Linked DNA regions of Chitinophaga varians. The main gene of each other region encodes a partner of the protein of the gene in region 2 in a complex. Links are inferred from orthologs where the notes say so. Each region holds a gene or a part of one and is shown on either strand. Other genes may lie near its edges. The genes, in order: mfd and uvrA.

Region 1 (15,598 bases), 240 kb from region 2 along the record:
TTGAAATCAAATCGTTCCAGCTCTGGTATACGTATCCAGAAACGCCTTGTATTGGGTGTTTCATCTAACAGCCGGGTGACGATGCCTGTATACCAGATCTCCTGCATGGAAAAAGGAATTTGGTGTCACTGAATATAACAAAACATTTTGAATTTTATCATTTGAATATTTGGCCAGTGTGCCATTGGCTCTTTTGCTGTTACGAAAAACAAATAATTAAATCTCTAAATAACCAAATAAACAAATGTTCGTATCTTTGCAACCTTCATGAATTTACAGGCTGTATTACAATTATTTCAACGTGATGCCCGCCTGCAGACGCTGGTGAAGGGGATTCAAACACCCGCCCCACAATACTTTCAGCTTTCTTCCCTGAGTGGGAGTGCAATAAATTTTGTGGCAGTATCAGTCTGGGCCAATGCAGAAGCGAACCATCTCTTTATTCTGAATGATAAAGAGGAGGCAGCCTATTTCCAGAACGATCTGGAAGAACTCAGCCAAGCGCTGGATATTTTCTATTTCCCCGATTCCTTTAAAAAAACCGGACAGTTCCAGGAGTTCAACAGCAGCCACAGTATGTTGCGTACGGAAGCGCTGATGAAATTTTCCGGAGACAGTATCCGTAAAAAAGTACTGGTCACCTATCCCGAAGCACTCTGGGAGAAAGTGGCCGGCAGCAAGGCCTTCAGCTCCAATATGGTGCAGCTGAAAGTAGGAGACGTGCTGAAAGTGGACCCGCTGCTGGAGAAGCTGATAGGCTGGGGGTTTGAACATACCGACTTTGTATATGAGCCAGGCCAGTATGCCCTGAGAGGTGGTATCCTGGATATCTATTCTTTCGGCAACGAAAAGCCGTACCGTATTGAACTGTTTGGGGAAGATATCGACTCTATCCGCCTGTTTGACCCGGAATCACAGCTTAGCGAACGCAAGCTGACACAGGTGACGCTCATCGCTAATATGGACACCCACACGGTAGACCATCTGAAAACGTCACTCGTGGAATTCCTGCCCGCCAATACCGTAGTATGGATGAAAGACCCTGCTTACATCCAGGGCGTGGTGGAACAGATGGAACAACGGCTCGATGACTGGCTGCTGACCGGTCAGAAAGTGAAGGTGAACGATGACGAAGACATGGCGCTCAGCAGCGATGACTTCGTAAAAGCCGCTCCCCTCATGGAACAGCTGCTAGAGAAAACGACCGTGGTTTTCGGTAATAAAGAATACCTCACGGAGAAAGGCATAGCATCAACGACCATCGCCTTTGATACACAGGAACAGCCCGTCTTCAACAGACAGTTCGATCTCCTGATCAAAGACCTCGCGCAACATAACAACAACAAATATTCTCTCTTTATATTCGCTGATAACCCGCGCCAGCTCGAACGTTTGCGCAGTATCTTCGAAGACCTGAAGGCAGACTTTGTCTTCTTCCCCATACCGGTGGCCATCAGCCACGGGTTCATTGATCATTCCCTGAAACTTGCCTGTTACACGGACCACCAGATCTTCCAGCGTTTTCACAAATCAAGGGTAAAACAAGCCTACAACAAAAACAAGGCGATTACCATGAAAACCTTGCGGGAGCTGCAACCCGGCGATTACGTAACACACATCGACCATGGCGTGGGCGTGTACAGCGGTTTGCAAAAGATCGAATCCGGTGGCAAAATGCAGGAAGCTATCCGCATCATTTACAAAAACAACGACCTGTTGTATGTAAATATCAACTCCCTGCACAAAATCAGCAAATACACCGGCAAAGAGGGCGTGGAGCCGAGAGTCAACAAACTCGGCAGCGACGCGTGGGACAAGCTGAAAGAAAAAGCCAAAACACAGGTCAAGGACATAGCCAAAGACCTGATCAAACTATACGCCGTGCGTAAAGCCCAGCAGGGTTTTGCACACGCACCGGACACCTATCTGCAAACAGAACTGGAAGCCTCCTTCCTGTATGAAGATACGCCGGACCAAAGTAAAGCTACCGCCGATGTGAAAAGGGACATGGAAGGCCCCGCCCCCATGGACCGTCTCGTATGTGGCGACGTAGGCTTCGGTAAAACAGAAGTCGCTATCCGCGCCGCTTTCAAATCCATCGTGGACGGGAAACAGGCTGCCGTACTGGTGCCTACTACCATCCTCGCGTTCCAGCACTATAAAACGTTCTCCGAGCGCCTGAAAGATTTCCCCTGCACGGTGGACTATCTTAACAGGTTCAAATCTTCCAAAGAGAAAAAAGAAACGCTTAAAAAGCTGGAGGAAGGCAAGATCGACATCATCATTGGTACACACGCCCTGTTGAGCAAAGACGTGAAGTTTAAGGACCTGGGCGTGCTGGTGGTGGATGAAGAACAGAAATTCGGCGTATCTGCCAAAGAAAAACTGAAACAGCTGAAACATAACGTGGATACCCTCACCCTAACGGCAACGCCTATACCAAGAACGTTGCAGTTTTCGTTGATGGGTGCCCGTGACCTTTCCATTATCAATACGCCGCCGCCTAACCGGCAGCCTATTGAAACGGAAGTACAGGTCTTCAATCAGGATGCTATCCGCGACGCCATTTATTATGAAACGGAAAGAGGCGGGCAGGTGTACTTTGTGCATAACCGCGTAAAAGGCCTGGCGGAAATGTCTTCACTGATACAGGGCCTTTGCCCTGATCTGGCAATTGCTACGGCCCATGGCCAGCTCGAAGGCCATCAGCTGGAAGAAGTCATTCTCGATTTCATTGACCGCAAATACGATGTGCTGGTATGTACCAATATCGTGGAAAGCGGCGTGGACATCCCCAATGCCAATACCATTATCATCAATAATGCGCACCACTTCGGGCTGAGCGATCTGCACCAGCTCCGTGGCCGTGTAGGACGCAGTAACAAGAAGGCTTTCTGTTACCTGCTGGCGCCTCCCATGAGCACACTCACGGCCGACAGCCGTAAGCGCCTGCAAACCCTTGAACAGCACAGTGAGCTGGGCAGCGGCTTCCAGATCGCTATGCGCGACCTCGACATCCGTGGCGCTGGTAACCTGCTCGGTGGCGAACAAAGCGGTTTCATGGCGGAAATAGGCTTCGATATGTACCAGAAGATCCTGGACGAAGCTATCCGCGAACTGAAACAAAACGAATTCCGCGATCTCTTTAAAGAACAACTGGAAGAGAAAAAAGACTTCGTCAATGACTGTACAATCGATACTGACCTCGAAATACTGATCCCGGATACTTATATAGAAAGTATCCAGGAACGTCTGAACCTATACCAGGAACTGGACAACACCACAGACGATGGCAGGTTACAACAGTTTGAACATGAACTGACAGACCGCTTCGGCCCCATGCCCGACCCAGTAAAAGACCTGCTCACCATGATACGCTGCCGCTGGATGGCTATTCAGCTGGGCTTCGAGAAAATGATGCTCAAAGAAGAAAACCTCCGCTGCTACTTTATCAATAACCCCGACTCCCCCTATTTTGAATCACCTACGTTCAACCATATATTAACGTATATACAAACCCGTACCAACAACGCCAAACTTAAACAGGTAGGCAAAAACTTTATGCTGGTGGTAAACCGTATCCGTAATATGAACGATCTCTATGCTTTCCTCAAAGGCATAACCGACAGCCGCAAATAATTTTCTGTAACTTTTTTATTGCATAATCGTTTCATTCATAATATGAAACGAATGATTTAATTCGACTATATGATGCCGTTGAAAAATTTTTTCCCCTGCTTTTGTGGAAACACGGTTTTGTACTGCATCATGAGGGTGTAATAAACATCGAAAACAATTTTTTTAAATAAGAAAAACAAAGACACATGAAAAAGGTAATGTTATTAGCCGCCGGATTATTCTTCGCTCTGAGCACTTTTGCCCAACAGGCTGACAATAAACAGGTAAAGAAAATTGAAGTAACTGGTTCTGCTGAAATAGAAATCACACCTGATGAGTTAAACCTGGACATCGCCCTGAGAGAATATTTAAAAGGGAAAACAAAAGTGGACATCACCACCCTGGAAAAACAACTGGTGAAAGCCATCGCTGATGCTGGATTACCTAAAGAAACCCTCACCATCGAAAACGTGAACGGCTTTAACAACGAGTTCTTCCTGCGTAAGAAAAAAGATCCGGTTGAATTTATGACCCGCAAGCAATATCGCCTGAAACTGACCAGACTGGATAAAATCAACGATATCCTGGGCGCTATAGACGCGGAAGGTGTGGAAAGCACCCGCATCGCTTCTTATACTTCCAGCAAAATGGACCAGTACCGTAAGGAAGTAAAAATCAAAGCCATAAAAGCGGCTAAAGAGAAAGCGGAATATATGCTGGCAGCTATCGGTAACAGCATCGACGGTATCCTCGAAGTACAGGAAATCAGCACCGATAACTATACTGATTACCGTCCGCAGATCATGTCCAACGCAATGTTCAAATCTGCTGATGCAGTAGGTGGTGGCGCTCCTGAAATTGATTTCAAATCCATCAAAGTTCGCGCTGAAGTAAGAACAGTATTTACCATCAAATAACCTACATCATAAAAATGAAAAAGCCGCAGGAGTTAATTCCTGCGGCTTTTTTTATGTTGTTATCTGAACTTAGAAGCTGTATCTCAGGCCCAGCTGCATCTGGTGACGGGAACCAAAGAAGTCTTTGGAGTAAGGAGATCCCGGATTTTCCAGTTTCAGAACAGGGTAGTTGTTTACTACTTTTCCTGTTGGTGTAGCACCTACGCTGGCCATGGAATTGAAGGTGTTCGGTGAGAAGTACTGAATACCCCAGTCTTTGTTGATCAGGTTGGTCACGTTCACGATATCGTAAGTGAGGGTGAGGGTGTGCATGGTTTTACCGGCTTTGAAGTTGAAATCCTGGCTAAAGCGGAAGTCAGCCTGTGTGTTCCATGGTGTGCGGCCACCGTTACGCTCTGTGAACTGGCCTTTGCGACCGCTCAGGTATTTGTCAGCGTTGATGTAGTTCATGAACTCAGTTGCTTGTTGAACAGCCGTTTTGCCGTTAACATCAGCAAAGAAGTTGGTTGCTTCTGCTACATCTTTCGGGATGTAAGCAAGGCTCACCTGCTGAGGAGTTCCCTGTACGGTAGCGTTTACGAAACCATATGTATAAGGTAAACCGGAAGAAGTGTTAAAGAACAGGGAGAAGTTGGAAACCCATTTGTTTTTGGCATCCCAGCCGTGTTTATAACCAACAGTAGCTACGATACGGTTGCGAATGTCGAAGTTGGAGTAAGCCAGTGCCGGATTGTTCGGGTTCAGCGCCTGGTTCAGCTGCCAGTTAGACTCCATGGAGTTACGGATGCCGTTGGTGATGTCTTTAGCTTGTCCGTAAGTGTAGGCTGCCATAAAGCTCAGGCCAAACGGGAAGGATTTGGACACCTGGGCAGTGATGCTGTAGCGGTAACCCTGATCGGTGTTGGACAACAGGTAAGCATTCGTATATAACGGATTGATTTTGGCACCAGACCAGATAGGCTGTTGTTTATTCACATCATATGCATAGTAGGTGGGATTGTCGACCAGGTTGATCTGTTGGAACATCAGGTCTTTGATAACTTTGGTATAGATACCTTCGATGCTGAATTTCCACTGGTCACGGGTGTTGTATTCCAGCGCGAGGCTGCTTCTCCATACCTGAGGCATTTTGAAGTTATTGTCGATCAGGTCCACCTGGGTAGCACCGGAAGCATCGTTTACTTTAGCACCGTTCTGAGCTGCGAAGTCGGCGATACCGTTGGCAGAAGGTTTTGCTGCAGGGATCGGGCCGTTTACGAAAGGTTTGGTAGAACGCTGGTCGTATGCACCATAAGTTACACCGTTGTTGTAGTAAGCATAACCTAACCATGCGAAAGGAATACGGCCGGTGAAGAGACCAGTACCACCGCGCAGTACAAGGCTGTTGTCACCTTTGATATCATAGTTGAAACCTAAGCGCGGAGAGATCTGCACATTGTTCAGGAAGTTGTTTCTGATATCCTGAGGTTTGGTGTACGTATAGGTGTTACCGTAGTTTGCATCAACAGGCGCTTTGGTGGTTTTGTCGCTCAAAGGCTGTTTGTTCGGGATACCGGTATAGTCTAAACGGATACCCGGAGTGATTTTGAAGCGATCAGTCAGCTGGATTTCATCCTGACCGTACAGGCTCAGCAGGTTCACTTTGAACTGTGCCGGAGGATTGGCCATGATGTTATCGCGGGAGTTGTTGGCGTAGTTATAGTTGCCACGTACGCGGGTAGGCATGTTAGCGAGGAAAGAGTCAACGCTGTTGTAGTCGATACGACCGTTCCAGGAGTTTACGAAACCATAAGTGATGTTGTAAAACTCGTTGTGGGTGCCTACAGTGATGGTATGGTTGCCTTTGAAGATGGTTACGTTATCAGTTACTTCAAAGGTTTTTTGTTTCATGTTGAAGATACTGGCTTCACGGTCAGTACCGAGGAAGATGGTGGAACCGGCGGTACGGCCTTTGATCTGGATCTGCGGAGTAGCAGGATCAGACAGCGGGTCTCTGTAGTCATGAACGCTGGAGTAACCCAGGATCAGGCTGTTGGAGAGGGAGCTGTTGAAGTTGCTTTTCAGTTCAGCAACAGTAGAAGACTGGTTGTTCACCTGTTTGAAGTCGATGCCTTTGAAACGGAAGTTCTGTTGGTCACGTTCCAGGTTGGTAGCTTCGGAGGTGATGGTATTGTTACGGAGAGACAGGTGATGTTTGTCGTTGATGTGCCAGTCCAGTCTGTTGAAGAATTTGTTGGAATTGGAGTAGATGCTGGTGTTACCGGCAGTTCCGATATCCACGCCATAGGATTTCATTACAGCGGTGATGTCAGCAGCGTCTTTTTCAGTGAGGATGCCACCGCCATCAGCAGAACCTGCGGCGAGGATCACCGGGTCTACACGACGGGTGATTTCTTCGTTGGTGAAGAAGAACAATTTGTTTTTGATGATAGGGAAACCTACACGGGCGCCTGCCTGGTATTCATGGAAGTCGCTGGGCAGTTTGGAACCGTCGCCGGCGTTGTTTTTACCAATCATAGAGGCGTTACGGCCATAACCGTAGATGGAACCGTGTACTTCATTGGTACCGCTGCGGGTAACAGCGTTCACGCTACCACCGAGGAAGTTACCAACTTTTACGTCGAAGGGAGCCAGTAATACCTGTACGTCCTGGATCGCATCGAGAGACACGGGGTTGGTACGGGTGCTGCTGCCTGGCTGACCGCTTGTAGAGCTCTGACCGCCAAGGGAAGGGCTGAAGCCGATCGCGTCGTTGTTGATCGCGCCGTCTACAGTCACGTTATTATAACGGTAGTTGGTACCGAGGAATGAGTTGTTATTGCTCTGTGGCGTTACTTTAGTGAGGTCTTGCAGGCTGCGGCTCAGGCTGGGGATGCTTTTGATCTGCTCCTGTCCTATTTTGGTGCCGCCGGTTTTGCTGCCGGTGTTGCCGGTAACCACGATTTCGCTCAGCGCGGTGGATTCTTCCTGTAATTTAAAGTTGAAGTTGATAGTACCCAGTGCCAGGTTCACATTTTCTTTTACTTCTTTTTTATAACCGATGAAAGAAACGGTAATAGTATAAGGACCGCCCGGATTAAGGTTGGGTACAATATAACGACCGTCGCTGTTGGTCTGTGTACCGTTTTTAGTGCCGGTGGCGGTGTTTAATACTACCACTGTTACACCGGGGATAGCCTGACCAGCAGGATCGGCTACTTTACCTGAGATGATAGAGGTGGTGATCTGCGCTTGTGTGTTGTTAAAACATAAAACGACCAGAATGCTCGCTAAAAGCGTGACAAATGATTTCATAAAGCCTGTAAGTATTTACAGGTGCAAAACAACTACTCCAAAGCAACCAGAATGTTAACTCATCATTACCAAATTGTTAAGGACTACTTAAAATGATCTTAAAATAACCTTGTTAATCTGCAATTAAGGTAATTAAATATCAGGTTTAAGAATTTGTATGAAAACAATGTTAACAATCAACAAAGTAGGTGTCAGGACAAAATTGTTTAACAGTTCTTAAACAATAATTTTGTTAAGACAACCCATATGACTATACGAAAATAACGTATTCCTGTGCCTGTTATCTACGAAAAAACCCCGCCTCAAAAGACAGGGTTTCTCTTGTTTTTTTAAACGGTTTCTGCTTAAAAATAGACTTTGAAAGTCCCGTCCGTTAAAGGTTTTTCTATTTCACCACTAATTAAAGTGCCGGAGAAGGTACCCTCCGCTTGTTTACTATTAATGCTTTCAAGTTTGATGGAGATGGCTTTGGTAATGTAGCCCTCTTCTTTTTGCTGAATATCCATCAGCGTCATTTCACCAGCGCTTTGATCATACTGTCCGGCCTGAAGGCCATTGGGGAAAGTGATCATCAGTTCCATATGTTTGGTGAAATTGTTGGTGACACCATCTATTATCAGCGTCTTTTTGCCGGCAATAACGGTATCGGAAATATAACCCTGTGTAGAGTTGGAATGGTAGGTAACATCCCCTACCCGGAAAGTGAAAGTGCCCTCAGGCGTTGCTTCTTTCTTTTTGGAACAGCCAGCAAGTCCTGCTCCTGTAATAATCGCGACAACGGCCCATACGAAGATTTTCAAACGCATATGTTTTGTTATTTAATGCTGTCCTGTATTTGTGCCGCTGCATAAGGAAAACCGGGGAATTGGCCGGCAGAAATGCTGCCGCCAGCCATTCAAGTTGGAATAGGTGTACCGGTTAATATACGGGCATAGGGATAAATTCAGGTGCAATATATGTAATAAAAATTAAATTAAATAAAATGTTAATAAATAAATAGAGTGCAGGCAGTGGGAAGGAAGGCGGCAAAGTCAATATTAACAATATTTTTGTAGGGTAATTCCGTATTATTACTGCTCGGGATTTATCATTATTAAAAGCACATTATGTCATCGGAAGTAGTCAAACAATTACAGGAAGCCGTGCAGTTTTCACCGGAGAATGTGCCGTTGCGCTTACATCTGGCCCAGGTGCTGTTACAGGATTATGAATATGTGCAGGCAGAAGAACAGTACCGTAAAGTGCTGGAACTGTCGCCGGACCATACCGCCGCCCAGCTCGGACTGGCCCGTACCTTTTATCATCAGCAAAAATATTCTGCCGCTATAGTTGTACTGGAACAACTGGAACATCATGAGCCGGACCATTTCGATGCGCTCCTGCTCCACTGCCGCATACTGGTAAAGGAAAACTCCCTCCAGTCGGCAAAGGAGATTTATCAGCATCTGTTGCAGCTCAATCCCGGCTTCCGCGACGAAGCCCTCGATGCCCAGTTCCGCCTGCCGCAACAACAGCCGGCCACCTCCTACGAGGAAGACGACTCTATGGAAGATCCGGATAAAGTCTTCACGCTGGAGAAACCGGATATGAACTTCTCCGACGTAGGCGGCATGGAAAGAGAAAAGCAGGAAATAGACCTGAAAATCATCAAACCGCTGCAATTCCCCGACCTCTATAAAGCCTATGGCAAAAAAGCAGGCGGCGGTATCTTGCTGTACGGCCCTCCGGGCTGCGGTAAAACTTATCTGGCCAAAGCCACAGCCGGACAAATACAGGCGGAATTCATCAACGTAGGCATACACGATGTTCTGGACATGTGGATCGGCAACAGTGAAAAGAACCTGCATGCGCTCTTCGAACTGGCCCGCCAACGCAAACCCTGCGTGCTTTTCTTCGATGAAGTGGACGCGCTCGGCGCTAACCGCACTTCTATGCGCAACAGCGGTGCCAGTCACCTGATCAATCAGTTCCTGGCAGAGATGGACGGTATCGCGGCAAACAATGAAAATGTGCTGATCATCGGCGCTACCAATGCGCCCTGGAGCCTCGACCCGGCTTTCCGCCGCCCCGGCCGGTTTGACCGCATCATCTTTGTGGCGCCACCCGATACAGATGGCCGCGAATCCATCCTGAAGCTGCAACTGCGCAACAAACCCGTATCGGACGTGGATTATAAAGCCCTCGCGAAAGCAACGGCCGGCTATTCCGGCGCCGACCTGAAGGCGATCGTGGACCTCGCCGTGGAAGACAAGCTCCTCGAAGCATTACAGAAAGGAGTGCCACAACCTATATCACAAAAAGAACTGGTGAAAGCCATCAAAACACATAAGGCTACCACACGGGAATGGTTCAACACTGCCCGCAACTATGCCTTGTATTCCAACGAGGCCGGCCTGTATGACGATGTGCTGAAATACCTGGATATAAAGAAATAACTATGGCTGTACTCATTCAGCGTGCCCAGTTACTGCTGCAACAAGGGCGTTACCAGGATGCGCTGACCACCCTGAAACAACATCTCAGCACCAGCGCCAATGACATCGACGCCCTTTTCCTGCTGGCTATCTGTTACCTCGAAATGGGCAAGACAGAAGAGGGGGAACAGGTAGTCAACAATGCGCTGAGCTTTGCTCCGGACGACGACCGGTTCCTGTACCTGAAAGCACGGCTGGCACTTAATAAAAACCAGTACAACGAAGCGTTGCTGGCTATCAGTGAGGCGGTCGCCATTCATCCCTACCAGGCTGATTACTTCGGCATGTGGAGCCAGATACTGCTGTTTAAAAAGGACTACCAGGGCGCCCTGCAAAAAGCACAGGAAGGACTGGCCATAGACCCGGAGAACCTGGTGTGTCTCAACCTGCGGTCCAATGCGCTGTTTAACCTGGGCAAAAAAGAGGAGGCATTTTCCAATTTGCACGAAGCGCTGGAACATAATCCGGAAAATGCCTATACCCATGCTAATCTCGGCTGGAAATGGCTGGAGGCCGGCGATCACCGGAAAGCCCTGGAACATTTCAGGGAATCGCTGAAACTGGACCCCAACCAGCAATGGGCCAAGAGCGGCATGGTACAGGCAATGAAAGCCCGTTACTGGCTGTACCGCCAGTTCCTGAACTATGCTTTTTTTATGGGAAGGCAAAAGGCGGGCATGCAGTGGCTGATCATTGTCGGCATCTTTATTTTCACACAGATCGCCAGCAAAGTGTTCTTTCCGTTATATGTGTTGCTGGCACTGGCGGCATTGTCCACATGGCTGATAGTACCGGTGAGTAACCTGTTCCTGCGGCTGAACCCTTACGGTCGTTACGCGTTAACACCGCAGCAGATCAGGGTTTCCACCATGGTAGGCTGCCTGCTGCTGGTGGCGTTGTTGGCTGCAGCTGCCTACTGGATCACGGCCATTCCCGGCTTGCTGGCTGTCGCTATCTGTTCCGGTGTATTGCTGTTGCCGGTTTCCAGCATGTATGCGCCGGAGTCAAAAAAGAACAAAAAAATCTTCCGTATTTATACCCTGGTATTGGCGGTTATAGGGCTGTTGGGCATCACCTTCGCATTTATCACCAACGATTATGCTAATATATTCGTGGCCGTTATGCTGATCGGTGTGTTCCTGTATCAGTTGCTGGCCAACTATATTATCTCCAGGGAATAGCCATAATAATATATAAAAAGAGAACGCCCATTGATAATAGTATCAATGGGCGTTCTCTTTTTATACTGATAATGAACTTATGCGTCGATTTTCGCGTATTTCGCGTGTGATTCGATGAATGCTCTGCGCGGCGGTACTTCGTCGCCCATCAGCATGCTGAATACGCGGTCTGCTTCAGCGGCGCTTTCGATGGTCACCTGCTTCAGCGTACGTTTTTCCGGGTCCATGGTAGTGTCCCACAGCTGTTCTGCGTTCATCTCACCAAGACCTTTATAACGCTGGATGTTTACGCTGTCTTCTTTACCACCGGCGGCCAGTTGAATGGTAGCGGCTTTACGCTGCTCCTCTGTCCAGGCGTAGATTTGTTCCTTGCCTTTTTTAACGAGGTACAACGGTGGTTGTGCTATGTATACATAACCCTGTTCCACCATGGCTTTCATGTAACGGAATACGAAGGTGAGGATCAGGGTGGCGATGTGGCTACCGTCCACGTCCGCATCCGTCATGATGATCAGCTTGTGATAGCGGAGTTTGGACAGGTTCAGCGCTTTATCGTCTTCTTCGGTGCCGATGGTTACGCCCAGGGCAGTGAAGATATTCTTGATCTCATTGTCTTCGTAGATCTTGTGTTCCATGGCTTTTTCCACGTTGAGGATTTTACCACGGAGCGGCAGGATGGCCTGGAAGTTACGGTTACGGCCTTGTTTGGCAGTACCACCCGCCGAGTCACCTTCGACGAGGAACAGTTCGCACTTCATAGGGTCATTGTCGGAGCAGTCTGCCAGTTTGCCTGGAAGGCCGCTGCCGGTCATCACGCTTTTACGTTGCACCAGCTGGCGGGCTTTACGGGCCGCTTCGCGGGCCTGTGCTGCCAGCACCACCTTATTGATCACCAGTTTGGCTTCGCGTGGATGTTCTTCGAGGAAGGCATCCAGTACGGCAGCTACGGAGCTGTCCACCACGCCCATCACATCGGAGTTGCCGAGTTTGGTTTTGGTCTGGCCTTCAAACTGTGGTTCCGGCACTTTTACGCTGATGATAGCGCTGAGGCCTTCACGGAAGTCGTCACCAGTCACTTCCACTTTTGATTTCTCAAACAGTTTGTTTTTATCGCCATAGGCTTTAAACACACGGGTGATGGCGCGGCGGAAACCGGCCACGTGCGTACCGCCTTCAATGGTGTTGATATTATTAACGTAGGAGAAGATATTCTCACTGAAGGCTTCGTTATATACCAGAGCCACTTCCACGGCTACGTTGGATTCCGCGTCGTGGGCTTCTACGTAGATGGGCTCAGGCAGCAGCGGCGCACGGCGACCGTTTTTATCCAGCATCTGGATAAATTCGAGGATACCGCCTTCGCTATAGAAAGTTTCAGTGAAGATGTTGCCTTCTTCGTCTTTTTCACGTTCGTCAGACAGAACGATACGGATCTTACGGTTCAGGTAAGCCAGTTCCCTTAAACGGCCGGCCAGGATTTCCCGGTTGTAGGTCGTTTCCTTGAATATTTCGTCATCCGGTTGGAAGTGTACAGTAGTACCGGTAGTTTCGCTTACGCCGATTTCCCGTACAGCATATTGGGGGATACCGCGGTGGTATTCCTGTTCAAACAGCTTACCTTCAGTTTGTACGGTCACATGCAGGCGGCTGCTCAGTGCGTTCACGCAGCTGACACCCACCCCGTGCAGACCGCCGGACACTTTATAGGTGTTTTTATCAAATTTACCGCCGGCATGGAGCACGGTCATTACCACTTCCAGGGCGGAACGTCCTTCTTTGGGGTGAATGCCGGTGGGGATACCACGGCCGTCATCCTTTACCCGGATAGAGTTATCCTCGCAGATCGTTACTTCGATATTTTTGCAGTAGCCAGCCAGGGCCTCGTCGATGGAGTTATCAACTACCTCATATACCAGGTGGTGAAGTCCTTTGATGCCAATGTCGCCAATATACATGGCCGGACGCTTGCGCACCGCTTCCAGTCCTTCCAATACCTGAATACTCCCCGCATCATATCCGTTGCTGGGGCTGGTTGCTTGCACTAATTCTTCGCTCATATGTTGGTGTAAAATCGTTTAGAAACAAAATCGGTAGACAATCATGCAAAAATACGAAAAAAACGCCTGATTTCCATAAAAGAATAGCTGTTTTTGAGAGGGATGGACACCACTTTTTTGCCCCTATAATTTTCCGGCCCCGGCGGTCTCCTTCACCCCGGTAAATAATGTTTTCCACACCAGGTTAAAAAATGACTTCTGAACATCCCGTACATGGGTCACATTGGCCACCCGGACCTTCTCCCCCGGGAGGGGATTACCGTCTTTTATGACCATCACATTTGCCACAAAACTCATCAACCCTTTACGGCTGTAGTTTTTATGGTCCTTGTCCTGCTTCAGGATGGCTATTTTCAGGTTGTCATACAACATGGTAACGCTGCCGGCGGCTTTGCGCTCGTCACCCCGGATATTGAAATTCAGGTCCCGGATGTTGCACGACCGTATCTCTATCATGCCCAGGGGCCGGGTTACACTGTTCAGTTCCTTGCCGTTCATATTTTTCAACTGTCCGGACACGGCGAACTGGCCCGCCGGATTGTTGAGCGTAAAGTCAAAATGGGCCCTCAGCTTGCCGCTTTGCATGAAAATAGCGTCAAAATCGGCCATACAATGCTTATTCCGGGCCACCATGGAGTCAATATTGGTGATGTTAGTCAGCCTGGCATGGACATGATTAAAGTTGATCTGGCCCACGTGCCTGGAAACAGGGCTTAACTCGGCATATTGCAGTTCCACATTGTTGCCGGTAAGGGTATCGATTTTTATGGGCAGATGCAGCTTTTGCAGCACCTGGTTGGGGAACTGCCCCAGTTTATCACCCGGCGGCATTGGTAAGGTCCGGTCCCGGTAAATATGCAGCCGGCCATTGCCGATGTTGATACGCCGGGCCCATACCTGCTGCTCCTGCAGTAACAGCCGCGGGTCCAGTTCCTGTACTTTTATATCATTGAACTGCAGCTCATAACGGTCCTGCTGCACACCGCCAGTCTGCTGCTGAAACTGCGTTTTATCGTATCGGGGCTGTAGCTCAAACTGGCCGATGTTCAGCGTCCTTTCGGCCGCATCGTAACGGATACTACGCACATACATCCAGTAAAGGCTGTCGCGGGTGCGGTTCATATAGTCCCGCATGCCGATTTCATAGTTACGGGCATACAGGTAACGGGTAGGATCGTTCAAAGCTACAGAATCAATCAAAAAATCGTTTACCCCTACCCGTAGGTTATGGAACTGGTGTATCACACGGGAGGAATCTTTCCGGGTAAACACATATTTAAAATTGGTGCTGTCCAGCTGTAAATGCCCGATGAAGATGGATTTCATTTTGGAAGATATGTCCTCATAGGCTGTCCGGGGCCGGGTGGTGTCCCTGACGGTGCTGTTCTGGTCCATCACAATACTGGGGCCGGTCACTATCAGCTCTCCGGCGCTCAGCTCTTTTCTGGTGAAATACCGCCACGGTTTAAAGTAACGCAGTTGTAGTTTTTCCACACTGATGAGGTAGGTGTTTTCCGGCGCACGGTGGGCTGCCAGCATGCGCCTGTATACCGCTGAGTCCAGCGTCATGGCGGCTTTGTCCACTGTCAGACTGCCGGAAAGCACATTAAGATGCAGCTCTTTGAATTGTACGGTATACAGACTGTCTGACAGGTCCGTTACATAACCAGATAGTTCCTTGCGTAACAGCTTGGTCCAGTGTTGGTTAAGATACCAGCCTGTACATAATACCAATACCAGCAGTATAGACAATACGGTCAAAATAATCCTGATGATCCGGGGTAATTTCCTTTTCCTGTGTTCCATCTGTTATGAATAAACGAAATTTATACCAATTGATTGCTGCCACACTGCTCCAGATATGTAAAAGTTATTCCTTATGTTAGGAATGCTTTGTAAGTGTATTGTCAAAATGTATTTGATTAAAATTGGAAGTGTTAAATTTGTCCCGGTTTTAAAACATCAGGTAAAGTGAAAGAAATTCAGGAAATACTGGCATTAGCCATCCCGCAGCCCGCCATGAGCGACCAGCTACAGCTGGCGGAGCAGGATAGCGT
Region 2 (15,319 bases):
TTTTAACTGTCCCGGTGCCAGTTTGCCGAGTTGGATATCAGCTTTCACGGGCGCCGTGCCGGTTTCGCTCAGCGGGCCTTCGAAGATGGTTTTGTTTTCAGTCTCAAAATGTGTTACCGGGTCATCAAATGTAAAGCCGGAGTAGTTTTTGAAGCTGGTGGATGCCTGTACCAGGGATACGTCCACTTTGGCCTTCAGGTGCTGGGCGGTGGCGCCGAACATCCACATGGCCGACAGGGTGCCGGTGGTACCGGATTTAGACAGGGCGGTGTTGGCGCCGAAGTCCATTTTTATTTTCAGCCTGTTGGGCTTCACGGTTTCTATGCGCACATTTTTCTGGAAGGTGGCGCCGCCTACTTTCACTTTTGCTACCCAGCTGCCGGTTGGATCTTCGGGTTGGGTGGCGGTTGCGAAGCTATAGAAGCCGTTCAGGTTTTCGTGCTGGTTGATGCGTTTGTACAGCTGGCCTTTGGGGTTGTACAGTTCCAGTGTTACCGGGTGGTCTGCGGGAAGCTTGTCATCTTTGTCTTCCAGCATAAAAGTCAGGTAGATGGAATCGCCGGGGCGCCATACGCCTCTTTCTCCATAGAGAAAGCCTTTGATGCCGCTCTGTACTTCTTCGCCCTGTACGTCGAAACGGCTCAGGGGCAGGGAACTTCCGTCATCCAGTTTCAGGTAGCCTCTTTCGTTGTCTTTCTTCGCGATCAGCAGGTAAGGCTTGCGTTTCAGATCGAATGTAGCTAACCCTTCACCATCACTTTTGGTTTTGAAGATCACCTGGTTTTGATAGTCGAGCAGTTCCAGCTCTACGCCGGTGAGCGGTTTGGTATCGCGTATGTCCGTTACAGCTACCAGCATGCTGTTGTTATTGCCTCTTTTGGCGATCAGGCCCAGGTTGGAGCAGATCACATTACGGGATGCCCATTTGTCTTTGTTATAGTAGGAGTTGGAGCAGGCGTCGTTGCGGCGGGTCCAGTTGTAGCCGTAAGGATAGTAGCTATCGTAACGGTTCCAGAAGTCATCGTCGTCATCCAGCTTTTCGCCGCCGCCATAATATTCACTTTCATCCATTTCACCTTCTTCTTCACCCTCTCCGCCGCTGGTGCTGGTGCTGTCGGATTTTTTCACTTCCGTGCAGGCCGTAAGCGAATAGGCTTTACGGAAACCAATGGTGATACGGTAAATGGCGCCTGGTTCGGTGCGGAGCAATTTATCAAGGTCCAGGAAGAAGCGGTTTTTCTTGTGGAGGTTAACGGATTTGTCGGTATCGAGGCGAATGGTTTTTTCAACCACGGGCTTGCCTACACGGCGCAGTTCCACGTCGCCGTTAAGGTTGTTCTGTTGCAGGTATTGCGGAACGTTGTTTTCGTATATTTTGATGATGGTGACGTCTACCGCGTTGAGGTTGACCGCTTCAAACGGCATCACCAGTTTATTGCTTTCGGGGAGGATCACACCTTTGCCTGGAATCGTTACGGCGGGCAGGGTGTTTTCGAAATTCACATTGGCGCTGTAGGACTGGCCGAGGCGTTTGTCGGTGATATTGATCACGCCTTCGTTGATCACTACATTATAGCTGCCTTCCAGGCGAACGGGCACATATACCTTTACTTCGCTGCCATCGATGGTATAGCGGAGATCGCCCTGGCCGCTGATGCCGATAAGGCCTTCCAGGCTTTGGGCTACGCTGACAGGGTCGGAGAACTGTACCAGCAGGTGCTGTTCGGGGTCAGACATCGCTTTTACGTCGAGCACTTTGAAATCGCCTACGGCGGGAACTTCCACTGTTTTTTTGCCACTGTTGTCCACTTTAAGGGCGGAGCCGTCCCAGCTGATTTCAAGGTTGCGGGCTATGTTGGCGCGTTCTATGTTCGCGATCGTGAATTTCGACGTACGGTCGGCAGCGTTATGCTGCCAGGTAACGGGCAGCGTTTTGCCGCCATAGCGTGCAGTGAGCAGTTTTTCGATAGACTGTGGGCTTTCCACATCGGCGGTATATACGGCGCCGGTATAGGTCATCTTGTCCAGTGTGGTATTGGTACTGGCTTTCAAACCTAACATGTCAATCGAGAAAGATGGTTTGATGACTTTGAACTCGAAATCGAAGGATTTCAGGTCAGAAGGCACGTCCATGATTTTGCCTAGTTTGAAATTGACCTGGTAGGTTTTACCTGGCTGCAGATTCTCATCGGGCCGGAATTCGATGGTGGTGGCGTCTACCCAATAAGACTTTCCTTTGATGGAAGGGGAAAAATCGAACACCTCTTTATCGAGTTGTTCATTCTGGGTATGCGTTACGTTTACCTGCCCTGCCAGTTGAACACGGATAGGGCTTTGTTTGGAGATAATACCGGCGGTATAGGCGTCAATATACTTCGCGAATCCGGGGTTCATCTCTTTTTTTGTGGTCCGGCAGCCGCTTATCAGCGACAATGCCACCAGGGAAACAAATAATGCTACTACAGCAAATAGCCGTTTTGTTGGGTGCATCAGGAATGGATTATGGTGATTAACGATTCCCGACGAAGATCGAACTATTTTTTTAATTTATGTATTGAAATATTTGGTTATTTGAAATACCGGCAAGGTTTTCAAATAACCAAACAGTCTTCTTTTTAGTAATTAAAAACTATATCATTTTGCCGTTGGCGAGACGCATAAACTTATCTACACAGTCAGGTAATTCTTCTTCATAATGCGTTACATAGATCAGCGTGACAGGCATATGGTCGCACAGCATCTCGATCACTTTTTTGAAGTGTTGTTTCTGTTGCTGGTCCAGGCCCTGGCATGGCTCGTCGAAGATCAGCAGGGGCGGATTTTTAACGAGGGCCCTGGCCAGCAGGCAAAGGCGCTGGGCGCTTTCAGGCACCTGTTTGAATGGAGATTGCTGATGTTCCTCGATCTCCAGTATTTCCATCCATGCTTTGGCGATATCGGCCTGTTCGGGAGTAGGTTGCCTGGTGTTACCGATAATATCGGAGAAGCCGGAGCATACCACGCGCAGACAGTTATCACGGGAAGTAAAGTACTGGTGCAGTTCCGGAGATACGAAGCCGGTTTTTTTCTTGATGTCCCAGATGCTCTCACCACTGCCGCGGCGGCGGTCAAACAACCATAGTTTGTTGGCATATGCCTGTGGATTGTCACCATTGATGAGGCTTAGCAGGGTGGATTTACCGGCGCCGTTATGCCCGAGCAGCGCCCATTTTTCATTCGGTTTTATTGTCCAGTTGATCTGGTCGAGGATCACGTTTTCCCCATATTTCACCCGGACGTCCTCCATGCGCACGATGGTTTCGAAGCGGGGTGGCTGATGCCGTTGCAGGATATCGGCTATTTTCTGTGCTTCCATGGCCGGTAGCGGCAGATCAGGCACTTCGGGCAATGGCAGCTGCACAAACTCACTGCGTGTATACTTGCCCGTGATAGCGCCGTTTTCCAGCGTCAGCACATGGGTAATGTGTTCCGGTATTTCAGTCGGCGTGGTGGCCAGCAGCACCGTTGTGCCATTGCGGATGATCTCATTGATCATTTCGGAAAAATCTTTCCGGGTTTGCACGTCCAGCCCGATGTAGGGATTGTCGAGCATAAGCAGCTGCGGTTTTTGCAGCAGTGCCCGCGCGATCATGACGCGGCGTGTTTCTCCGTTGGACAGCTTAATGAGCCTTTTTTCCATCAACGGCGCTATTTTCAGCGGTTTTACCAGGTCGGGCACTTCCGTAAGCCCGAGGTATTCGGTAACAGTGGGGGAATTGTCGGCGTCCATACTGTTGAACCGCTGCTGATAGTAGAAATCGGTGGTGGTATTGGAGAGGTTCCGGAAAGTATGGTGATGCCCTACCAGCGCTATCAGGTTGCGATAGTTGAAGTATGGGTCGGTAACGGTGTTTTCCTTTCTCCAGTCCTCATAAAAGTGATGGTGGATACCGCCGTTGATAACATTGAATTTACCGAGAATGGTATTGAGAAGGGCAGTCTTGCCGGAGCCACTGGGGCCTGTAATGGCCCATTGTTCGTGCTGTTGTATTTCCCAGTTGAGGGTGTTGAAAAGTGTTTTGTCGAGATATCTTACAGTGATATGTTCCAGTGAGAGGAAAGGGTGTTTTGTTTCTTCCATGATTTCCTGATTGGGCTAAGAGGCATTAATATCACTTATAAAAATAACAGGAATATTGAAAGCTTCCGTTATTTTTATGATAAACCGGCATACGATGAACTGGAAAATTAAAGCATTTGACGAGCTGACCGTACAGGAACTGTATGATGTGCTGCAATTACGCAGTGAGATATTTGTAGTAGAGCAGCATTGCGCTTATCAGGACCTGGACAATGCTGACCAGAAAGCGTTGCACCTCATGGGGCGTAACGAAGATGGCCGGTTGGTGGCATATACCCGGTTGTTTGCACCGGGGATCAAATATACGGAGGCTTCCATTGGAAGGGTGATCACGTCATCGCTGGTGAGAGGCTCCGGTGCGGGCCGCCTGCTGATGGAAAAATCCATTGCTGCGGTGGAAGAGGCATACGGGAAAGGACCGATTAAGATTGGCGCGCAACAATACCTGCACCGCTTTTATACATCACTGGGTTTTGAACAGACCAGCGATACGTATATGGAAGATGGTATACCGCACATCGAAATGGTGCGACCCTGAAAATCAATTACAAATTACAAATTACGAATTACGAATTACGAATTACGAATTGAGGGCTGCTTTACAAAACGGTTACTTACTAACCGTTCTATAGAACAGCCCTCAATTCGTAATTCGTAATTTGTAATTCGTAATTAATTTATTTTTTCTTCTTTTTGTTTTTATCGTTCGCCGGCAACTTTACATGTTGGGTTATCTTGTAGAGCGGGAACAGGTATGATACCGTGTACTGCATATCGAACACGGATTTTTTGGAGCCGCTGCCGAAGCCGGGAATGACCAGCGGTGTAAACTCATCAGACTTAACATTATTGATCATAATGCGTTCGTGCAGGCTCCAGCTCAGGAAGAAGTTTTTCAGCACTTCCGCTTTGAGTCCCAGCACCAGTTCCACCCAATGGGCATTGACGCTGGTTTTGGGTATGGAGCCGGTAAGGTCGTTGCCCCAGTAGCTGCTGGTGATCTTATAGGTGGGCACTTCGTAGGTGAGGTGTGAAAATCCGTACCGGATACCGCCGAAGAACATATTTTTCTCTGACGGGTACAGTCTTTTCATGAAGTTATAGTCTATCCCGAGGGTGATAAAGGCGCCGCTGCCCTTATAGGTGTAGTTAGCGTCACTGTAGGGCGTATTGGTATATCCTACTTCCGCCGCTGCGTACAGATCGCTGTTGAGGCGCAGGTCGGCCACGGCTGTCCCTTCCTTGCGGTAGGGATAGTAGATAGACGTCACGATGCGGCTCAGGTCCAGTCCCACGCGGAGGCCGCCCTGCATATGTACGACACTGTCCTTCACGGGTATAATGACCGTGGTGTCCTTCGCCGGTTTACGGGTAGTATCTGTTTTGGCAGCGGTTTTGGCGGCTGCCGGTTTGGCCGGTGTCTGTGCCTTTGCGGCGAGGCCAATCAGGATACTACTGATTAAAGAAAAACAAAGTAAGGTGCGTATCATTACTGCTGGTGACTGCCTTTGAGTTAATAACTACAGAATCGATGGTGTTTTTGGTAGCGATAACGGTATCCAGTGTAAAGGTGGTGCCGAATCCGCAGCCCGGGGATATAAATTTTTTAGTACGGGTGTACTTAAATTTAAGCGTGTCCGGTGTCAGGGTGGAATCTACCCGCAGAAAGAAGGTGCAGCTGTCCGATACGGGAGAAAAGGGCAGGAAGATTTCCTTCAGCGGTTTTATTTTGTAGATAGAGTCCCTGTTAACGCCATTATCGATGGCATACACGGTCACTTTGGGCATGATGGTGTCGCGCACGTTGTGCAGGATGGTATCGCCTACCCTGAGGAGGGAGTCACGCTGAAAACGCACGTGAAAATCCGCCCGGAGCGTTTGGTCGCACACCTTGGTTTCATTCTCACAGGCGAGCATGCCGATTAGCACGGAGCAGGTGAGTAATATCTGGTATAACGTTCTCATTACTTGATTTACGGTTGGCAAGATATTAAATTCCCAGCTCCTTTTTGAGGAATCGGGCGGTATGGCTGTCTTTACAGGTGCTCACCTGTTCGGGCGTACCGGTACAGAGGATAGTGCCGCCGCCGGCGCCGCCTTCGGGGCCGAGGTCCACAATGTGATCGGCCATCTTGATCACATCGAGGTTGTGTTCTATCACCAGTACGGTATTGCCGCGGTCCACCAGCTTGTTCAGCACTTTGAGCAACAGCACGATATCCTGGAAATGCAGTCCTGTAGTAGGCTCGTCGAGGATATAAATGGTTTTGCCGGTATCCTTTTTGGAAAGCTCCGTTGCCAGTTTTACCCGTTGCGCTTCGCCACCGGAGAGGGTTACGGCCGACTGGCCGAGGGTGATATAACCCAGGCCTACATCCTGCAGCGTTTTAATTTTGCGGTGTATCCATGGAACGGCCTGGAAGAATTCCACTGCTTCGTCTACCGTCATGTCCAGCACGTCGGAGATGGATTTGCCTTTGTAGCGTATCTCCAGTGTTTCACGGTTGTAACGGCGGCCGTTACATTTTTCGCAGTGCACATATACGTCCGGCAGGAAGTTCATTTCAATCACGCGCATGCCGCCGCCTTCACAAACGTCGCAGCGGCCTGTTTTCACGTTGAAAGAGAAACGGCCGGCATTGTACCCGCGGATTTTGGCTTCGGGCACAGAGGCAAAGAGGGTGCGGATATCGGTAAAGAAACCGCAGTAGGTGGCAGGGTTGCTGCGTGGTGTACGGCCAATGGGCGACTGGTCTATCTCGATCACTTTGTCGATATGCTCCAGGCCTTTGATGCTTTTATACGGCATGGGCACCGCTTTGGAATCGTAGGCGTGTTTGGAGAGTATCGGGTACAGTGTTTCGTTGATCAGGGTGGATTTGCCACTACCGGAAACGCCTGTCACGCAGATGAAAGTGCCGAGCGGCAGCTTCACGCTGACATTTTTCAGGTTGTTGCCGGTGGCGCCTTTCAGTTCAAGGCTGTTGCCGTTGCCTTTGCGGCGTTCGGCGGGTATTTCCATGGCACGTTTACCATTGAGGTAACCGGCGGTGGGCGTATTAAGTTTCAGTATCTGGTTGGGCGTGCCCTGTGCGATGATCTGGCCGCCGTGTTTTCCGGCGCCGGGACCGATGTCTACCAGGTGATCGGCATGCAGCATGATGTCTTTGTCATGTTCCACCACGATCACGGTGTTACCCATTTCGCGCAGGTTGCGGAGGGCGTCGATCAGTTGCATATTGTCGCGCTGGTGCAGGCCGATACTGGGCTCATCGAGGATATAGGTGATGCCCATCAGCTGGGAGCCTATCTGCGTGGCGAGGCGGATACGTTGTGATTCGCCACCGCTGAGCGTGCGCGTGGGCCTGTTGAGCGTCAGGTAGTTGAGGCCAACGTTGAGCAGGAACCCAAGGCGTTCCCGTATTTCTTTCAGGATGTCTTTGGCGATGGCGTTTTGTTTTTTCTCCAGCCGCTCTTCGATGTTCCGGAACCAGTTCAGCAGGTGGTCAAGGTCCATGTTGCCCAGTTCGGAAATATTTTTCTCATCTATTTTGAAGAAGAGGCTTTCCTTTTTGAGGCGGGTGCCGTTACATTCCGGGCAGGTGCTGAGGGCCATAAAACTTTCGGCCCAGGCGCGCACATGGTCGGAGCTGCTGTCATTGAAATAGCGGCGCACGGTATTTACCACTCCTTCAAATTCTGTGGAGTATTTGGTGGTGTCCGAACTTTCGTCGAAAGAGAGGTCTACTTCCAGCTTCCCGTTTTCATCGCCAAACAGCAGTACGTTACGGGCTTTGTCGGGAATAGCGGAGATAGGTCCGGTGAGGGAGAATTTATATTTTTTGGCCAGCTGCTGCACCTGTTTGTAGGTGAAGGTGTCCCTGGCTTCGCCCAGTGGTTTGAGGCCGCCGCTTTCGATGGAGGCGCTTTCATCGGGGATGATGGCGTCCATATCGATCTGGTAGATGGTGCCGAGCCCTTTACAGCGTGGGCAGGCGCCATAGGGCGAGTTAAAGGAGAAGGTGTTGGGCGATGGTTCCTCATAAGAGATGCCGGTATCTTCGCACATCAGTTGTTTGCTGTACTGGCTAACCTTGTTGGTATCATTGTCCATGACAAACAGCAGGCCTTTGCCCATGGTAAGGGCTTTCTGCACGCTCTGGCTGATGCGGGTGCGGGCATCGTCCTGCACCTGTACACGGTCTATCACCAGTTCGATGTCGTGGATTTTGTAGCGGTCCACCTGCATTCTTTCTTTCAGGTCGAGTATTTCGCCGTCTACCCTTACTTTGAGATAGCCCTGTTTACGTACCTGTTCAAACAGTTCCCGGTAGTGTCCTTTACGGCCGCGCACCATGGGTGCGAGGATGACGAGTTTCTTTTTAGGATAGTGTTTGAAGATATGTTCGAGTATCTCTTCTTCCGAGAAGCGCGTCATGCGCTTGTTGGTATTGTAGGAGTATGCTTGTCCTGCGCGGGCGAAGAGCAGTCGCAGAAAGTCATAGATTTCTGTGATGGTGCCTACCGTTGAGCGCGGGTTTTTATTCGTCGTTTTTTGTTCTATGGAGATAACGGGAGACAGACCGGTGATTTTGTCCACATCGGGTCTTTCCATGTCGCCGATAAACTGGCGGGCATAAGCGGAAAAACTTTCCATGTATCGGCGTTGTCCTTCAGCGTAAATAGTATCAAAAGCCAGGGAGGATTTTCCACTTCCGCTGATGCCGGTGATGACAACCAGCTTATTTTTGGGCAACTGCAGGTCGAGGTTTTTCAGGTTATGCTCCCGTGCGCCAAATACTTCAATCTGGTCATCTGCCGTGATTTCCGGAGCGGGGGCAGCGGTTACATTCTCTTTTTTCTTTGCCATAATATTAAACTACTAAGCTACGCCATAATTACGAATAACGGATTACGAATTCCGAAATGAAGGGGGCATAAAAAAGAGCAGCGAAGACCTTTTTGGGAAGATCTTCGCTGACAGCTATTTTCGGGCAGTTACCTGCTTATTTGGTATATTTTTTAAATACCACGATGGCGTTGTGGCCTCCGAATCCGAAGGTATTGCTCATAGCGATATTTACCGGACGGCTTTGTGCTTTGCCGAGGGTGAGGTTCAGGTTGGTCGGGATGCCTTCGCCCAGCACGGTAGTGTTGATGGTTGGCGGCACGATATCTTCCTGGGTGGCCTTGATACAGGCAATCGCCTCGATAGCGCCGGCAGCGCCCAGCAGGTGGCCTGTCATGGATTTGGTGGCGCTGATGTTAACTTTTTCAACGTGTTCGCCGAAGGCGGTCACGATGGCTTTCAGTTCGCTCACATCGCCTACCGGAGTGGAGGTGGTGTGGGAGTTGATGTAGTCAACGTCGGCGGTGGTGATACCAGCGTCTTCCAGTGCCTGTTCCATGCCCAGTCTGGCGCCGAGGCCTTCGGGGTGGGTGGCGGTGAGGTGGTAGGCGTCGCAGGTCATGGCGCCGCCGATCATTTCACCATAGATGGTAGCACCTCTGGCGATCGCGTGTTCATATTCTTCGAGGACGATGGCGCCGGCGCCTTCACCCATCACGAAGCCGTCACGTTCTGTATCGAACGGGCGGGAAGCATGTTGCGGGTCTTCGTTGCGGGTAGACAGCGCTTTGAGGGCGTTAAAGCCGGCGATGCCTGCGCGGGTTACCGGTGCTTCGGAACCGCCGGTAACGATCACATTGGCCTTACCAAGGCGGATATAGTTGAAAGCGTCTACGAGAGCGCTGGTAGAAGAGGCGCAGGCAGACACGGTGCAGAAGTTGATGCCCATGAAACCGTATTTCATGGCAATCTGTCCTGCCGCGATATCACAAATCAGTTTGGGAATAAAGAACGGGTTGAACTTAGGCACAAAGTTGGCCTGTGTAAATTCAACGATCTGTTCCTCGAACGTGAGCATGCCGCCGTTACCGGAAGCCCAGATCACGCCTATTTTAGTTTTGTCAATGCCTTCCTTGTTGAGACCTGCGTCTGCTACCGCTTCATGTGCAGCTGCCATGGCGTACTGCGTGAAGTTGTCCATCTTGCGGGCTTCCTTTTTGTCCATATATTTTTCCACATCAAAACCTTTGACTTCACAGGCAAATTTGGTTTTGAACTCTGTGGTGTCAAATTTAGTGATGGGACCGGCGCCGCTTACGCCTGCCTTCAGATTGCTCCAAAAAGTATTTACATCATTCCCGATAGGTGTTAGTGCTCCCAAGCCGGTAACCACAACCCTTTTCAGTGTAACAGTACGCATATTTTTTACTTTAATAAAAAAAGTTAGAGCGCAAATTTAGTTACTTATTGTTATAGATAAGCATATTCATTAAGATTATATGACATAACTTTCTCTTTTTAGGGGGAAGGTCAATGTGGTGGCGGATTTAAGGGCCTGGGGAAGGGTGTCCGGAAAAACGCGACTGTTATAAAGTGTTAACTTTCCCGCCCGGGCAACGGGAAAAAGACCGGTCGGCCAGTCTTCACCAGGGCATTTCGCATCCCGCCCCGCTTTAGCGAAAGATTTTGTGATAAATATATGAAAGGACGAAAATAATCTCTAATATCGCATATACTACTTGTACAATAGAGGAATGACTGGTCAACCAAATACAGATACCTTATGGATGGAGCGTCTGCGGGAGGATGATGAAACCGCATTTGCCGAAATTTACGGGACCTATCGCGAAAAATTGCTGGCAGTGGCCTTTAACAGGCTGTCAGACATCCAGGCGGCGGAAGATATTGTACAGGATGTATTTGTCAGCCTGTGGAACCAACGGCATAACCACCAGATCAGCAACGCCGGCGCCTACCTGGCCACGGCCGTAAAATACAAAGTGCTGGACCGCTTCCGTCGTGAACAACTGTTGCGCCAATACCAGGAAGTATACCAAACCACGATACCGGTCAGTGTGCCGGAACCCGACACGGCGCTCCAGCAGAAACATATCCTGCAGCTGCTGCAGCAGGAAGTGAACAAGCTCCCCGAAAAATGCCAGTTAATATTCCGCTACAGCCGTGAACAGGGCATGCCGGTAAAAGAAATCGCCCAGGTCCTCAATATCTCCAGCAAAACGGTGGAAAACCAGCTTACAAAGGCTTTGCGTCAGCTTAAGGGAAGCATCCGGCATATATTTTCCATTTTTTTTTAATTTTTTTTCGGACAGCGTAGGGGATTCGTTCCGGTTGTTCGACTAATGACTGTAATTATCCGTTATGAAAGAAAACCAGGATCTGTTAAGCGCTGTCGAAAAATATTTGCGGGGAGAAGCCTCCCCGGAAGAATGCGCGCTGGTAAATCAGTGGTATCACTCTTTCGATGACGGGCAGGTGGAGGTAACACCGGAAGAAGGCTTCAGCAAGGAAGAAATTTTCAGCAGAATGGACGCAAAGTTGGCAGCGCTGATGCAGCCGGCCCCTACCCGCGGTAAAATATTGCCGCTGTGGCTGAAACGCACCGCCGTTGCGGCCGGTATCGCGCTGGTGCTGGGCGCCGGGCTGTGGTCCCTTTCCGGCCGTAAAAATACACGTCTTGCTGCCGGAGGGGCGGCAACGAAAACTTCCGCGCCTGTGCTGCCGGGAAGCAACAAAGCCATACTGCTGCTGGATGATGGCAGCGCCATAACGCTGAACGACAGCACCCGGCAAACAGTAGGCGCCGCACGGGTACAAGGGGAAGCGCTGGTATATGACCAGGCCGGCAATCAGGAAGATATGAAATACAATACCCTGAAGACCCCGCAGGGCGGCCAGTTTGCGGTAGTGCTGCCAGATGGCAGTAAAGTGTGGCTCAATGCGGCCAGTTCATTGAAATACCCCGTGAGCTTTAACAGCCGGCACCGGACAGTGGAATTGACAGGGGAAGCCTATTTCGACATCACGCCGGATAAAAACAAACCTTTCACTGTCCGGGTCAATAACATGGAAGTACAGGTACTGGGCACCTCCTTTAATGTGACGGCCTATCCCGAAGAGAAAAACATCAAAACAACCCTGATAACCGGAGCGGTAAACGTAAACGCCGGCAATTCAACCAAACATCTGTTGCCAGGGCAACAGGCCGTATGGGACGATGCGCGGCAGTTCGCCATCACCAATGCGGACATCAATTCCGTGCTGGCCTGGAAAAATGGGAAATTCGAGTTTGCGGGAGAGGAAGTGGGAGTAGCCTTAAGGCAGCTGGCCAGATGGTATGACCTGGAACTGCAATTTGAAGCAGGGGTGCCGGACGAACATCTTACGGCGTCTTTTCCCAGAAATACCAGCCTGGACAATATTATCAGGATGCTGGAGCTGAGCGGTGTTCACTGTAAGCTGGATAATCGCAGGCTCACTGTTCATCATCAATAATCATCGTCTAAATCTAAATCATATAAATCTAAGTCTAGTCTAAATCGAAAAAAATCCAATCTAAATCGAAGTAAAAATCTAAGTCGAAAAAAGCAATCAGAACAATGAACATTTCATCTTAAAGCCAGATGTAACATCTGCGTTATGGTCTTCTGTTGTCCATAACTAAACTATTCCGGTACCAATAACCTTTACCAAACACTGTGATGTATGAGTAATCCTCAGTACAAGGGGGCTTCGTATGCCCCCGGGTTCCACTTCTTTAAAACCATCCGGGTCATTAAGCTGACAGCTTTTCTGTTGGTGTTGATCTCCCTGCAGGCAATCGCTTCAGCCTATGCCCAGACATTAACATTACATCAGCGCAATGCGGCGCTGGCCGATATCTTCAAAAGTATTACCCAACAAACCGGATACAGTTTTATGTACCGGAATGAAATGCTGGCCCGGGCACAGCGTGTAACCATCTCTGTTACCGATGTGGACCTGAAAGCGGCATTGGATATCTGCTTCCATGGGCAACCACTTACTTATTCCATTGTGGATAAAGTGATTGTGGTAGATGCCAAAAAAGAAAAGACACTGCTGGCTGCACCACAGGAAGACCTGCGCGGACGCGTGGTAAACGACAAAGGAGAGAGCCTGCCGGGAGCTTCCATTGTATTAAAAGGTACTGCCAAACGGGTGGTGACAGACGAGAAAGGTGAATTCCTCATTAAAGATGCGGACGCCGCCAATGCCGTCCTGGTAGTGGACTACATCGGCTTTGAAAGACAGGAGATCAATTTGCAGGGGCGTACAACCGTTACCGTTACCCTGAAACAAAAGAACGCTGACCTGGTGGATGTGGTAGTGGTAGGATACGCCACCCAGAAAAGAGTAAACCTCACCGGGGCCGTTGCCACGGTGACCAGCAAAAGCCTGGAAAACAGACCGGTCACCAATGTGTCCAGCGCATTGGCCGGCCTCAGCCCCGGTTTGCAGGTGCGCCAGAGCTCCGGTAAGCCCGGCTCCGACGGCGCCACCATCCGGGTACGTGGCGTAGGCACGCTCAACAACAGCGATCCGCTGGTAGTGATCGACGGTATCATCGGCAGCATGGACGCAGTTAACCCCACCGATATTGAAAGTATTTCCGTACTGAAAGACGCTGCCTCGTCCTCTATATATGGTACGTTGGCAGCCAACGGCGTAATCCTCATTACCACCAAAAAAGGCAACCGTAATCGTACTACCGTTACGTATAGCGGTACCCTGTCTTCCATTCAGCCGGCCAATATGCCGAAGTTCGTGAATGACTATGTGCGTTATATGAAACTGTATAACGAAAGCGCCCGCAACCTCGGCCAGTCAGAGCTGTTCAAACAACAAACCATCGATACCTGGGTGAATGCCAACGCTCATCCCGATGACCTGAATGCTGCAGGGATACCTAACTCAGTAGTATATGCCAATACCGACTGGGCCAACACCGTTTTTAAACACAGCATTCTGCAACAGCATAATATATCCGTTTCCGGTGGCAGCGAAAAATCCACTTTCCTCGTGTCCGGCGGCTTTCAGAACAACCCCGGCACCATGGAACATACCGAGGCTAAACGCTACCAGATACGCCTGAACCTCGACAGTAAAATCAACCGGTATATTACCGTCGGTACTCAGACATTTGCCTCCCAGGAACTTTTCGGCATGGGAAATACAGACAATGCCTTTAACTACCTCCGCCAGACAACGCCCGGCGTTCCGGCGAGATATGAAGGCAAATACGGCTTCCCTACCGCTATAGAAGAATCCCAGACAGCCAATAACATCCTGCTGTACCTGAACAACGTTGCCGGCAAAAATGTGCAGAACCGTTTTAACTCCACCGTGTATGCCAACCTCTCCCTGTTGCGCGGACTGACATTTGAAACCAAATTCAACTATCAGACACGGTTCCGGGACATGCAATACCACGACGTACCTTTTGCCAAATGGGACCTGGCCAACAACGTAGCCAGGCAACCGGCCGCCACGCCCGACCAGCTCACGACCAGCGTAGAGCATAACAAAGACTTTACCACCACGTTTGACAACGTATTACGTTACCATACACAGTTTAAGGGCGGGCACGATTTTGCCGCCCTGGCAGGTTATAACCAGACCTACTACTATTATAACCGCGATTTTACCAGCAGGAAAGGCCTGGTATCGGAAGAAGTCACAAACATCAATGTGGCCGGTAACACCAACAACGTATTTGACGGAACAGAATATGATAATGCGCTCCGCAGCTGGTTTGGCCGTTTAAATTATGCCTACCGTGATAAATACCTGTTTGAAGCTAATCTCCGGTATGATGGTTCTTCCCGCTTTGCACCTGCCTCCCGCTGGGGTTACTACCCCTCTTTTTCAGCAGGCTGGCGCCTGACAGAGGAATCATTCCTGAAAGAATCACTGCGCAATTTCCAACAGTTGAAACTGCGCGGCTCCTGGGGTAAATTAGGCAACAACGGCGGCGGCGACAGGTCCCAGGGCAACTATGACTACCAGACCCTTTATAACCCGGTGTATTATTCTTATAACAACACCGCAGTGAATGCCCTGGCAGTCACCAAATTCGGAAACCCCGGCCTGCTCTGGGAAGCTACAGCCATCGCGGATATCGGACTGGACGCAACCCTGCTGAACAATGCACTGAATATCTCCGTAGACTATTACAGCAAAACGACCGACGGCATCATTACCACGCCGCCGATACCGCTGACTGTAGGCAATGCCGCGCCTCCTACCGTTAATACGGCCACTGTTTCCAATAAAGGGATTGAAGTAGTAGCCAGCTATAACCGCAAATTTGG

What was found.
Region 1: the proteins of uvrA (region 2) and mfd are in contact, whole or in part, in a crystal structure (PDB 4DFC), measured with the Escherichia coli proteins. The link is inferred for Chitinophaga varians from one-to-one orthologs.

What each region holds. Positions count from the first base shown.
Region 1 is NZ_JABAIA010000001.1:2,384,092-2,399,689, reverse strand. Bases 95-3,839 are described here. They hold mfd (transcription-repair coupling factor), read left to right. Parts: upstream 95-396; coding sequence 397-3,639; downstream 3,640-3,839. Other genes in these bases: HGH92_RS09690 (SIMPL domain-containing protein), read left to right, coding at 3,825-3,839; HGH92_RS09700 (ferredoxin--NADP reductase), read right to left, coding at 95-107. Outside these bases: more of HGH92_RS09700, read right to left, coding at 1-94; more of HGH92_RS09690, read left to right, coding at 3,840-4,535; HGH92_RS09685 (carboxypeptidase regulatory-like domain-containing protein), read right to left, coding at 4,605-7,829; HGH92_RS09680 (hypothetical protein), read right to left, coding at 8,174-8,635; HGH92_RS09675 (ATP-binding protein), read left to right, coding at 8,936-10,264; HGH92_RS09670 (tetratricopeptide repeat protein), read left to right, coding at 10,267-11,484; gyrB (DNA topoisomerase (ATP-hydrolyzing) subunit B), read right to left, coding at 11,562-13,541; HGH92_RS09660 (hypothetical protein), read right to left, coding at 13,665-15,347; HGH92_RS34145 (helix-turn-helix domain-containing protein), read left to right, coding at 15,513-15,598. UniProt on the Escherichia coli protein: Couples transcription and DNA repair by recognizing RNA polymerase (RNAP) stalled at DNA lesions. Mediates ATP-dependent release of RNAP and its truncated transcript from the DNA, and recruitment of nucleotide excision repair machinery to the damaged site.
Region 2 is NZ_JABAIA010000001.1:2,148,014-2,163,332, reverse strand. Bases 5,911-9,376 are described here. They hold uvrA (excinuclease ABC subunit UvrA), read right to left. Parts: upstream 8,991-9,376; coding sequence 6,111-8,990; downstream 5,911-6,110. Other genes in these bases: fabF (beta-ketoacyl-ACP synthase II), read right to left, coding at 9,127-9,376; HGH92_RS08730 (DUF6452 family protein), read right to left, coding at 5,911-6,085. Also shown: HGH92_RS08750 (alpha-2-macroglobulin family protein), read right to left, coding at 1-2,490; HGH92_RS08745 (ATP-binding cassette domain-containing protein), read right to left, coding at 2,630-4,120; HGH92_RS08740 (GNAT family N-acetyltransferase), read left to right, coding at 4,215-4,658; HGH92_RS08735 (DUF6048 family protein), read right to left, coding at 4,798-5,610; more of HGH92_RS08730, read right to left, coding at 5,573-5,910; more of fabF, read right to left, coding at 9,377-10,389; HGH92_RS08715 (RNA polymerase sigma factor), read left to right, coding at 10,724-11,284; HGH92_RS08710 (FecR family protein), read left to right, coding at 11,349-12,482; HGH92_RS08705 (TonB-dependent receptor), read left to right, coding at 12,693-15,319. UniProt on the Escherichia coli protein: The UvrABC repair system catalyzes the recognition and processing of DNA lesions. UvrA is an ATPase and a DNA-binding protein. A damage recognition complex composed of 2 UvrA and 2 UvrB subunits scans DNA for abnormalities.